Regions from separate parts of the Paenarthrobacter sp. RAF54_2 genome, predicted to be linked through region 1. Evidence: riboswitches for the same ligand, from Rfam matches in the RefSeq annotation. Region 1 holds a riboswitch; each other region holds the start of a gene.
What was found. Region 1 has a riboswitch for S-adenosylmethionine ahead of AB4Y87_RS07725 (aminotransferase class V-fold PLP-dependent enzyme). Riboswitches for the same ligand answer to the same signal wherever they lie in the genome.

Region 1 (3,268 bases):
CTTGATGGAAAAGTGACTGTCATGCTGGGCCATTCAGGCGTCGGCAAGTCCACCATGGTTAACGCCCTGACCGGAGCCGAGCGGGCCACCGGTGGTGTCAACGCCGTCACAGGGCGGGGCCGGCACACGTCGTCGTCGGCGCTGGCCTTGAAGCTGGCGGATGCACCGCCGGGTAGCTGGATCATCGATACCCCCGGTATCCGCTCCTTCGGACTCGCGCATGTGGACCCCGACCGCATCCTGCATTCCTTCCCCGATTTGGAACCGGGCACCGAAGCTTGCGACCGCGGTTGCAAGCACGATGCCAGTGCCATCAATTGCGGACTTGACGCGTGGGTGAACGAGGGACACGCCGGTCCTTCCGGGGTGGCCCGCTTGTCTTCGCTCCGGCGGCTGCTGGGCGCGGACCCGCGTTTGGAAGCGAAAGAGACCAAAGAACTGGGTACCGTCAACTAAGCATTGGTGCAAGGCGATCCCAACTGCAGGGAACGTTTCACGATAGTTTGGTGGCATGACCCAACCCGTTTCCAGCTACAACGATGACCTCCGACTGGCCCACGTGCTGGCGGATTCCGTGGATGCCCAAACCATGGACCGCTTCAAGGCCTTGGATCTGCAGGTCGAGACCAAGCCTGACCTCACGCCAGTGACGGATGCCGACAAGGCTGCGGAAGAAGCCATTCGTGGCCAATTGTCGCGCTCGCGCCCCCGTGACGCCGTCCTCGGCGAGGAGTTCGGCAGCAGCGGCCACGGCTCCCGGCGTTGGATCATCGACCCCATCGACGGCACCAAGAACTTCGTTCGGGGAGTTCCTGTATGGGCTACCCTGATCGCACTTGTTGACGAAGGCGAGCCGGTCGTCGGACTTGTCAGTGCTCCGGCGCTGGGCAAGCGTTGGTGGGCAGCAAAGGACATGGGCGCCTATATGGGCCGCTCCCTCGCGTCAGCCACCCGGCTCAAGGTGTCAAACGTTTCGCAGTTGGCAGATGCTTCAATGTCATATTCCAGCCTTTCCGGTTGGAAGGAACGCGGAAATCTGGACGAGTTCCTGGGGTTGACCGAAGACATCTGGCGCACGCGGGCCTATGGCGACTTCTGGTCCTATTGCCTGGTAGCTGAGGGTGCCGTGGATATCGCCTGCGAGCCAGAGTTGAATGTCTACGACATGGCAGCATTGGTTCCCATCGTGACGGAAGCCGGCGGCCGCTTCACGTCACTGGAAGGCGAGGACGGCCCCTTTGGCGGCAACGCCCTGGCCACCAACTCCATCTTGCACTCAGAGGTCCTCAAGCGGCTAAACCCTGCTTTGGATGACCTCCTCTGACCCAGCGGCACCAACTAGCCAACCGGCTTTGCATAGAATTTTCGACGGCGGATGCCTCCTTTTCGGGGCCTCCGCCGTCTTTTCTTCGCCCAAAGCCCAGTTTCCGGACCCTTCGTAACAATGTGCTTAACAAAGCGAAGCGACTTTGGAGCAGGCCAGAGGCGTGCCCTAACCTCTTTACAGGTCACGAGTGCCAGCGCTAAACCCCGGTTTGCTGGCCGGCAACCCTCCATTCGCGGTGGGGTGCCCCGGGTGACGACCTGGCCGGTCCGGAACGGATACGGCAAGCGCGGATCCCCCTGAGGGGGTCCCTCTTGAGTGAGGTCCCATGAGCACTGCTACGTTCAACTCCACCGTTCTGCCGTCCCTTGTGGTCGAAGAAGCAGCGCACGAAGCCGCTGCAGGCAGGCCCCTGGCCGCCGTCACAGGCGCGGAGCTGCAAGCTCCCCTGATCCAGGGTGGCCACGTCCGCTACGCCAACCTTGACTACGGAGCATCCGCTCCAGCGCTGACAATTGTTTCTGCGTATCTCAATGAGATCCTCCCCTACTACGCCAGTGTCCACCGCGGCGCGGGCTACGCTTCCCAGATCAGCACCTCGGTCTACGAGAACTCCCGCGACATCGTCCGTGAATTCGTCGGCGGCCGTCCCGACGATTCCGTCATCTTCACCCGGAACACCACGGACTCGCTGAACCTGTTGGCAGGCTGCCTACCGCAACTGGACGGAAAGCCAACGGGCGAGGTCCTTTACCTGGACATCGAACACCATGCCAATCTCCTCCCCTGGCAGGGCGTCCCTCACCGCAGTGTCGTAGCTGCTTCGACACTGACAGCTACCCTGGCCAAGCTCCGCGAGGAACTTAGCCAAGGGGGCGTCTCGTTGCTCGCAGTCACCGGGGCCTCGAACGTGACCGGTGAGATCCTCCCGATCGCCGAACTCGCAGCCCTTGCGCACGAATACGGTGCCCGGATTGTGGTGGACGCCGCGCAGCTTGCCCCCCACCGCCGCATCAACATCACTGAAGCAGACGTCGACTACATCGTGTTCTCCGGGCACAAGCTCTACGCTCCGTTCGGCGCCGGTGTTGTTGTGGGCCGTCCTGACTGGCTCGACGCCGGTACTCCCCACCTTGCCGGCGGTGGCGCCGTTCGTGAAGCCCGCCTCGACTCGGTCAGCTGGGCTTCAGGTCCCGCCCGCCACGAGGGCGGCTCCCCCAACGTCCTCGGCGCGGCAACATTGGCCCGCGCGACACAGGTGCTGGCAGGCCTGGACCCAGAAGCATGGCATGCCCATGAAGCTGCCATCCGTTCGTATCTCGTTCAGGGACTTGAGGCAATCGACGGCGTGACCGTCCACCGGATCTTCAGCGACTCCGAGGACACCATCGGCGTGGTCAATTTCTCGGTGGAAGGATTCGACGCCGGACTGGTCGCCGCCTATCTCGCTGCAGAACACGGTGTAGGACTTCGTGACGGCCGCTTCTGCGCCCATCCCCTGCTCAAGCGGCTAGGACTCCCTTCCGGTTCCCTGCGAGCCAGCTTCGGCGTGGGCTCCCGACTGGAGGATGCCACACGACTGCTGGCTGGTATTGAAGAACTCAAGCGCACGGGTCTCGGTTGGGACTATGTAGTGGATGAGGGACGCTGGGTACCGGCCAACGACCACCGCAGCTACCCGGAATGGGCACCAAACACCCCGGGCACCGCAGGGGCTGCACCCTGCACGATCGACTGAAACGCAAGTACTGTGCGGTAAATTCGTAGGGTAACTGGCCTTCGCGGTAAAGGAGTCTGTGCGTGGCCGTGCCTTCCCGTAGTGTTTCCGGCGGCGTTGTTTCCGGCGGAAGTGTTTCCGGCCGCATTGGCAGGCCGGGTGGTCCCAAGCTGCATGCCACGCGCCGCCGCGAGCTGGGCCAGAGCTTCCAGGACGGCGGCGAACAC
Region 2 (3,268 bases), on a different contig from region 1:
GAAGCCAGAGAAGAGGAAGCCGTCGCCACCCACAGCCTCGCCAGTCTCCTCAAGGTAGTCCGCGAGTTCACCAACCGTGCCAATGATCGAATCGCCGGCACCACCGCTGCGTGCCTGAAGGATCTGGCGCAGGGTAGACCCCGGAGGCGCTGCTTTGGCGAAGTGCTCCAATGTGCCTTGGTTGCTGTTGGTGCTCAATTCAGGCAACGGCGCATCGAGGTCGAACTGCTTGAAGTCGATCACGGACAGGTAGGAGATCGAGTTGAGCTGGCTGTCGATATCACGCTGGGTAAGCTCCCGGCGCTGTGCACGCAACTCCTCGGCCTCGGCTGATGAACCAACCACGGTGGGCTTGAGCACGAAAAGTACCTTGACGTCGTCGGGGTTCCTGCCCGCCTTGGCAGCCTCGGCACGGATGGAATCCCGGTAGGCCTTCATGCCGTCCACGCCACGCGCCAAGGCGATCGCCACATCGGCATGCCCACCCGCGAACGCTTTGCCCCGAGGAGAAGCACCGGCTTGAACCAGTACGGGCTCCTCCGTCAGAGGTGCGGTGTTCAGCGGACCGCGGACCTTGAAGAAGTCGCCCTGGTGGTTAATAGGGTGCACTTTGGTGTGGTCGGCGAATCTGCCGGCCTCAACGTCCTCGAGCACCGCGTCAGGTTCCCAGCTCCGCCAAAGCCTCCGTACGACGTCGACGAATTCCTCCGCCTTCTCATACCGAAGGTCGTGTTCAATCTGCTGGTCCAAACCGTAATTCTGTGCTGCCAGGTCACTGCCGGAAGTGACAACGTTCCAGCCGAGCTGCCCCTCGGAGAAGTGCTGCAGCGTGGCCAGGAGCCGGGCGGCAGTGAAGGGCGGGTAGAACGATGCGCTGACCGTCGGCACAATTCCAAGGTGCTCGGTGGCGGAAAGAAGGTACGGGACCAGCGCCAAAGGATCATGCTTAGGCGCAAAGGAGGCGTGTGCCAGCGAGACCTCGGCAGTGCCGCCATAAGTATCAGGAACAGTAAGGGAATCCTCGATGATGAAAAGGTCAAGGCCGGATTGCTCAAACGCGCGCACGGCGTCTTGATACAGGGCAGGTTTCTTCCAGTCGTAGCCCAGGCTGTAGCCGGGTGTTCCCCAGCCCTGGACACCGAACCCGTGCCCCACGAACCATCCAAAATGCAGCATGGGCTTGAGTGTAGAGCTGCCTTGTCCGTTCACCGCGACCTGATTTCTTGCGAAGTTACAGGGGGTCGTACTGCGTCAATTATGCTCCCGGGGCGTCACATTTGGGCTGCTACTCCAGCACCGGCCGGTTACGCAACATGACGGCCGCGTAACCGCTTGCAAGTGCGGGCCGCCGCCGCGGGATGTTACGTTTTTCTTGAGTAATGAGCACCAGCGCCAAGCCCTGACTTGCTGGTCGGCAACCCTCTCTCCGGCGGGGTGCCTCAGGTGACTACTCGGCGTATCGACACTTCGAACTGCAAGCGTGACTGAGGAGCACCAGCCAATGCCTGAACCCACTGAAGAAAAACTCTCCTACCGCCTGATTACAGGTCCGGATACCCGTGAATTCTGCGAGCGGATCACCACGGCCCTCGCCGACGGCTACGTGCTCCACGGCAGCCCGGCAGCCACGTTCAATGGCACGGATGTCATCGTGGCGCAGGCCGTCGTGCTGCCCACGGCCATCGCCAACGCAGACGCCGCCGTCGCGAATGCTGTTGACCAGTTGGAGAACGACGACGACGAAGAAGCATTCGAGGGACACGCATGAGTTACGCAGGTGACCTGACCCCGCAGGACGCATGGGCCAAGCTTGAAGAAGGCGCAATCCTGGTAGACGTCCGCACCGAGGCCGAGTGGGCACACATCGGCATTCCGGACACCAAAGCCACAGAGAACGATCCCCTGTTCATTCAGTGGAACCTCGCCGGCGGCATTCCCAACTCCCGTTTCCTCGAGGACCTGCAGCAGCAGGCACCTGAGGGCGAGGGCGTGGAACTCGTTTTCATTTGCCGCTCAGGCCAGCGCTCCATCTCTGCTGCCATCGCCGCGACGCAGGCCGGATTCACCGCCTACAACGTCCTAGAGGGCTTCGAAGGTGACCCGGACCGGTATGGCGAACGCACCATCAACGGCTGGAAGAACCGTGGCCTGCCGACCAACCTGGGGAACGACTAAGTGACTTTCAATCCCGATGCCGCCAGCTGGAGCCCTGACACCCAGGCAGTACGCGGTGGCCTTGACCGTACCAACTTCCAGGAGACGTCCGAACCCGTTTTCCTGAACTCCGGCTTCGTCTACGAATCCGCTGCCGCCGCCGAACGCGCCTTCACTGGCGAGGACGAACGCTTCGTTTACTCCCGCTACGGCAACCCGTCCGTGGCCACGTTCCAAGAGCGGTTGCGGTTGCTCGAAGGAACCGAGGCTTGCTTTGCGACGGCGTCCGGCATGTCCGCTGTGTTCACCGCCTTGGGTGCCCTGTTGGCTGCGGGTGATCGCGTGGTTGCCGCCCGCTCCCTGTTCGGCTCGTGCTTCGTGATCCTCAATGAGATCCTGCCGCGCTGGGGCGTAGAGACCGTGTTTGTCGATGGTCCCGACCTCGATCAGTGGCGTGCTGCCCTCTCCGAACCCACCACCGCTGTGTTCTTCGAGTCGCCGTCCAACCCGATGCAGGAAATCGTGGACATCGCCGCCGTCAGCGAGCTCGCGCATGCAGCGGGAGCGACCGTCGTCGTCGACAACGTCTTTGCCACTCCCCTGCTGCAGCGTTGCGGTGACTTGGGCGCAGACGTCATTGTTTACTCCGGCACCAAGCACATCGATGGCCAGGGGCGCGTCCTCGGCGGCGCGATCATGGGCACCAAGGAATTCATCGATGGCCCGGTCAAGCAGTTGATGCGGCACACCGGACCGTCGCTCTCCGCGTTCAACGCGTGGGTGTTGACCAAGGGACTGGAGACCATCGGCCTGCGCGTGAACCACAGCTCGGCCTCCGCTTTGAAAATCGCGGAATGGCTTGAGCAGCAACCCGCCATCAGCTGGGTCAAGTACCCGTTGCTGAAATCGCACCCGCAGTACGAGCTCGCTGCAAAGCAGATGAAGGCCGGCGGTACCGTGCTGACATTCGAGTTGCTGCCTTCTTCCGGGCGGTCCGCCAAGGATGYCGCGTTCGCGTTGCTGGACGGTCTGCGCGTCATAGACATCTCCAACAACCTGGGCGACTCCAAATCCCTCATCACGCACCCGGCCACTACCACCCATAGGGCCATGG
Region 3 (3,268 bases), on a different contig from region 1:
CGTCAGAGTAAACCGACCCTTCACAACAGCGGAACAACAAGCGTTGGAGGCCGAGGCGGAACGCTACGGAAGGTTCCTGGGCATGAAGGCAAAGCTGGTGTGAAAGTGCGGGACTAAGCTGGGTTAAGACCTAGGAGGCCTGCACCGTGAACAATCTGATCTTCTGGATCATCGTCTGCTCGTGGCTGATTCCCATGGGGATCCGCCTTTACAACAGGTCCCGGGCGCGGCGGCTCCAGGACCGTAATTTCCAAGACCGCAACTTCCCCGGCCAGAACTACCCTGCCCAGAACTACCCGCCCCAGAACTACCCTGGCCCCGGCTATCCCCCGCAGAGCTACCCACCCCAGAATTATCCGGCACAGGGATATCCCACCCAGAACTACCCGGGCTATCCGGGCGAGCCAATCCACGTCCGCCCTGCCGATGCACCGCCGCCGGCAGGACCCCCGTCGAACGCTTCTTCATCTACGTTCCCCAGCCACAGCGGCTCTGAGCAGCAAGGCTTCCGCGCGCGCAAACTGGCCGAACTGGACCTCAAGTTCAGCAACGGCGAGATCGCCATGGAGGACTACATGAAGCAGCGCGGCGACATCATGAACGGCTGAGCTGGCCTAGGCGAAGAAAGCCTGGCCGTTAGGCGAAGAAGGCCTGATGCAGTTGGACAGACAGCTGCCCGATTTCGGTGAGGAAGCCATCGTGCCCGATGGGAGCCTCGATCACGTGGACGGGCACATTGCCTGGCAGGTTTTGTGCCAGTTCCAATGACTGGGCCGGGAAATAGAGGCGGTCGGAGTCGACGGCAGCCACAAAGAATTCAGCAGTGGCGCCGGCCAAGGCTTCCCGCAAGGTGCCCCGGCCCCGGGTGATGTCGTGGGACATGAGTGCCTCGGTGATGGCAATGTAGCTGTTCGCATCGAACCGGCGCACCAGCTTGGTGCCTTGGTGGTCGAGGTAGCTTTCCACCTGGTAGCGGCCGCGCTCCCCCAGGACCGGGGCGGCCAGGGGCGTCTCCTGGTGCTGGGCTTCCCGCCCGAAGCGGAAATCAAGCTCCAGTGCTGATCGGTACGTGATGTGGGCTATCCGGCGGGCCAGGGCAAGGCCCGCCTCAGGAGTTGGTCCACCGTAGTAATCGCCGTTCTTGAAGTTCGGGTCCTGGCGGATGGCGAGTGTCTGCGACTGGGCGAAAGCGATTTGCTCGGCTGTGCTGTAGGCCCCGACGGAAATAACTGCGCACCGCTGGACACGCTCAGGGAAGGTCACAGCCCACTCAAGTGCCCGCGCCCCACCCATGGAACCGCCAAGGACGGCGTGCCATGACTTGATCCCCAACGCATCCGCGAGACGGGCTTCAGCCACCGTGCTGTCGCGCAAAGTGATCAGGGGGAACCGGGATCCCCAAGGCCGTCCGTCCGGCGCCTCCGACGACGGGCCTGTGCTGCCGTAACAGCCGCCCACAATGTTGATGGAAATAACGAAGAACCGGTTGGTGTCGATCGTCGCGCCGGGGCCAACGAGTTGTTCCCACCAGCCTTCCTCATCAGTGGCGCCGCGGGCCACGTGGGTGCTTCCCGTCAGTGCGTGCTGAACGAGGACAGCATTGGACGCATCCGCGTTCAACTGCCCCCAGGTTTCGTAGGCCAACACAACATCCGGGAGAAAGCCGCCGGCTTCAAGTTCCAGCGAACCTACGCCGGCGTACTTGACCGTCCCGTCTTCTTTGCCCGGTTTTGGGGGTGCTGTAGCAGTAATGGTCATTCCTTTGACACCTAACCTCGCGCTTGCCTGCCGCCTTGCGTGCGACAGGCCAGGTCTTCACCCGGGGCACCCCACCGCGGAGGAGGGTTGCCGGCCAGCAAGCCGGGGCTGTCACTGGCACTCATGACCTAATACGTAGAGTCTAGGAAAAATACCGCTGTTTTGGCGAAGAATGTGACAGCTGTGTGACGGTTTGGGGTCCCTTCGTTCAGGAACACGCACCGTGAAGGGCCGCCCGGCGAATTTTCGTCGGCGGGCGGCCGCTCCTCTAAGCGCCCTTGGCAGCCCTGAATCCGGCCTCCAGATCCGCGATGATGTCGTCCACGTGCTCGATTCCCACGTACAGGCGGACAAGGCCTGGATTCACGCCCGCAACCAGTTGCTGCTCGACCGTGAGCTGGCTGTGGGTAGTCGACGCCGGGTGGATAACCAGCGAGCGGACGTCACCGATGTTGGCAACATGGGAGTGAAGCTCCAGGCCATCGACGAATCTCTTGCCGGCCTCGATGCCACCCTTGATGTTGAATGCCACCACGGCACCGGTACCCCTGGGCCCGTACTTACGGCCACGGTCGTACCAAGGGCTGGACGGCAGACCCGCGAAGGCGACCGATTCGACGTCCTCGTGGGCTTCCAACCATTCCGCCACTTTGGTGGCGTTCGAGACGTGGCGCTCGACGCGCAGGCTCAGGGTTTCCAGGCCCTGGGCGATGAGGAAGGCGTTGAACGGGGAAACCGCCGAACCCAGATCGCGGAGCAACTGCACGCGTGCCTTAAGAATGTAGGAAAGGTTGGCTCCGAGTGCGCCGTCCTTGCCAAGGTCCCGGGCGTAAACGAGTCCGTTGTAGCTGGGGTCCGGAGTATTGAATCCAGGGAAGCGCTCCGGGTCCTTGCCGAAATCAAAGTTTCCGGAGTCCACGATCACGCCGGCGATCGCCGCACCGTGGCCGCCCAGATATTTGGTAGCCGAATGCACCACAATATCGGCACCCCATTCGATCGGACGGATGAGGTAGGGGGTGGAGAGGGTGTTGTCCACGATCAGTGGCACACCAGCCTCATGCGCGACGCGTGAGATACCCTCGATGTCCAGCACGTCCTGGCGCGGGTTGGAGACGACCTCACCAAAGAACAGCTTGGTGTTGGGCTGCACGGCGTCGCGCCACTGGTCCAGGTTGTCCGGGTCTTCCACGAACGTCACGGAGATACCGAACTTCTTCAGCGTGTGGGCCAGCAGGTTGTAGGTGCCGCCGTAGAGGCTGGGGCTGGCGACGACATGGTCACCGGCCTCGGCAATGTTCAGGATGGCGAAGGTTTCTGCGGCCTGTCCTGAACTGAGGAGCAATGCGCCCAGCCCGCCTTCAAGGCTGGCGATCCGCTGCTCCACGGCATCCTGCGTCGGGTTGCCAATGCGCGTGTAGATCGGGGCGAGTTCAGCCAGCGCAAAGCGGTTGGCTGCGCTCTCTGCGCTGGGGAACACAAAGGAAGTGGTCTGGTAGATCGGAAGCGA

Region 2: it holds a riboswitch for S-adenosylmethionine, as region 1 does, so the genes downstream of both, AB4Y87_RS05365 (DUF1737 domain-containing protein) here and AB4Y87_RS07725 (aminotransferase class V-fold PLP-dependent enzyme) in region 1, are expected to answer to the same signal.
Region 3: it holds a riboswitch for S-adenosylmethionine, as region 1 does, so the genes downstream of both, metX (homoserine O-acetyltransferase MetX) here and AB4Y87_RS07725 (aminotransferase class V-fold PLP-dependent enzyme) in region 1, are expected to answer to the same signal.

What each region holds. Positions count from the first base shown of each region.
Region 1 covers NZ_JBFRDV010000006.1:253,614-256,881, reverse strand. Annotated here, with positions in the region: gene rsgA (ribosome small subunit-dependent GTPase A) at 1-456, shown strand, start outside; gene hisN (histidinol-phosphatase) at 512-1,324, shown strand; SAM riboswitch class IV at 1,507-1,620, shown strand; gene AB4Y87_RS07725 (aminotransferase class V-fold PLP-dependent enzyme) at 1,653-3,062, shown strand; gene AB4Y87_RS07720 (class I SAM-dependent methyltransferase) at 3,188-3,268, shown strand, end outside.
Region 2 covers NZ_JBFRDV010000004.1:264,549-267,816, forward strand. Annotated here, with positions in the region: gene AB4Y87_RS05360 (NtaA/DmoA family FMN-dependent monooxygenase) at 1-1,209, opposite strand, end outside; SAM riboswitch class IV at 1,376-1,487, shown strand; gene AB4Y87_RS05365 (DUF1737 domain-containing protein) at 1,502-1,768, shown strand; gene AB4Y87_RS05370 (rhodanese-like domain-containing protein) at 1,765-2,175, shown strand; gene AB4Y87_RS05375 (O-succinylhomoserine sulfhydrylase) at 2,176-3,268, shown strand, end outside.
Region 3 covers NZ_JBFRDV010000025.1:18,266-21,533, reverse strand. Annotated here, with positions in the region: gene AB4Y87_RS21055 (winged helix DNA-binding domain-containing protein) at 1-103, shown strand, start outside; gene AB4Y87_RS21050 (hypothetical protein) at 147-608, shown strand; gene metX (homoserine O-acetyltransferase MetX) at 637-1,758, opposite strand; SAM riboswitch class IV at 1,773-1,887, opposite strand; gene AB4Y87_RS21040 (bifunctional o-acetylhomoserine/o-acetylserine sulfhydrylase) at 2,027-3,268, opposite strand, start outside.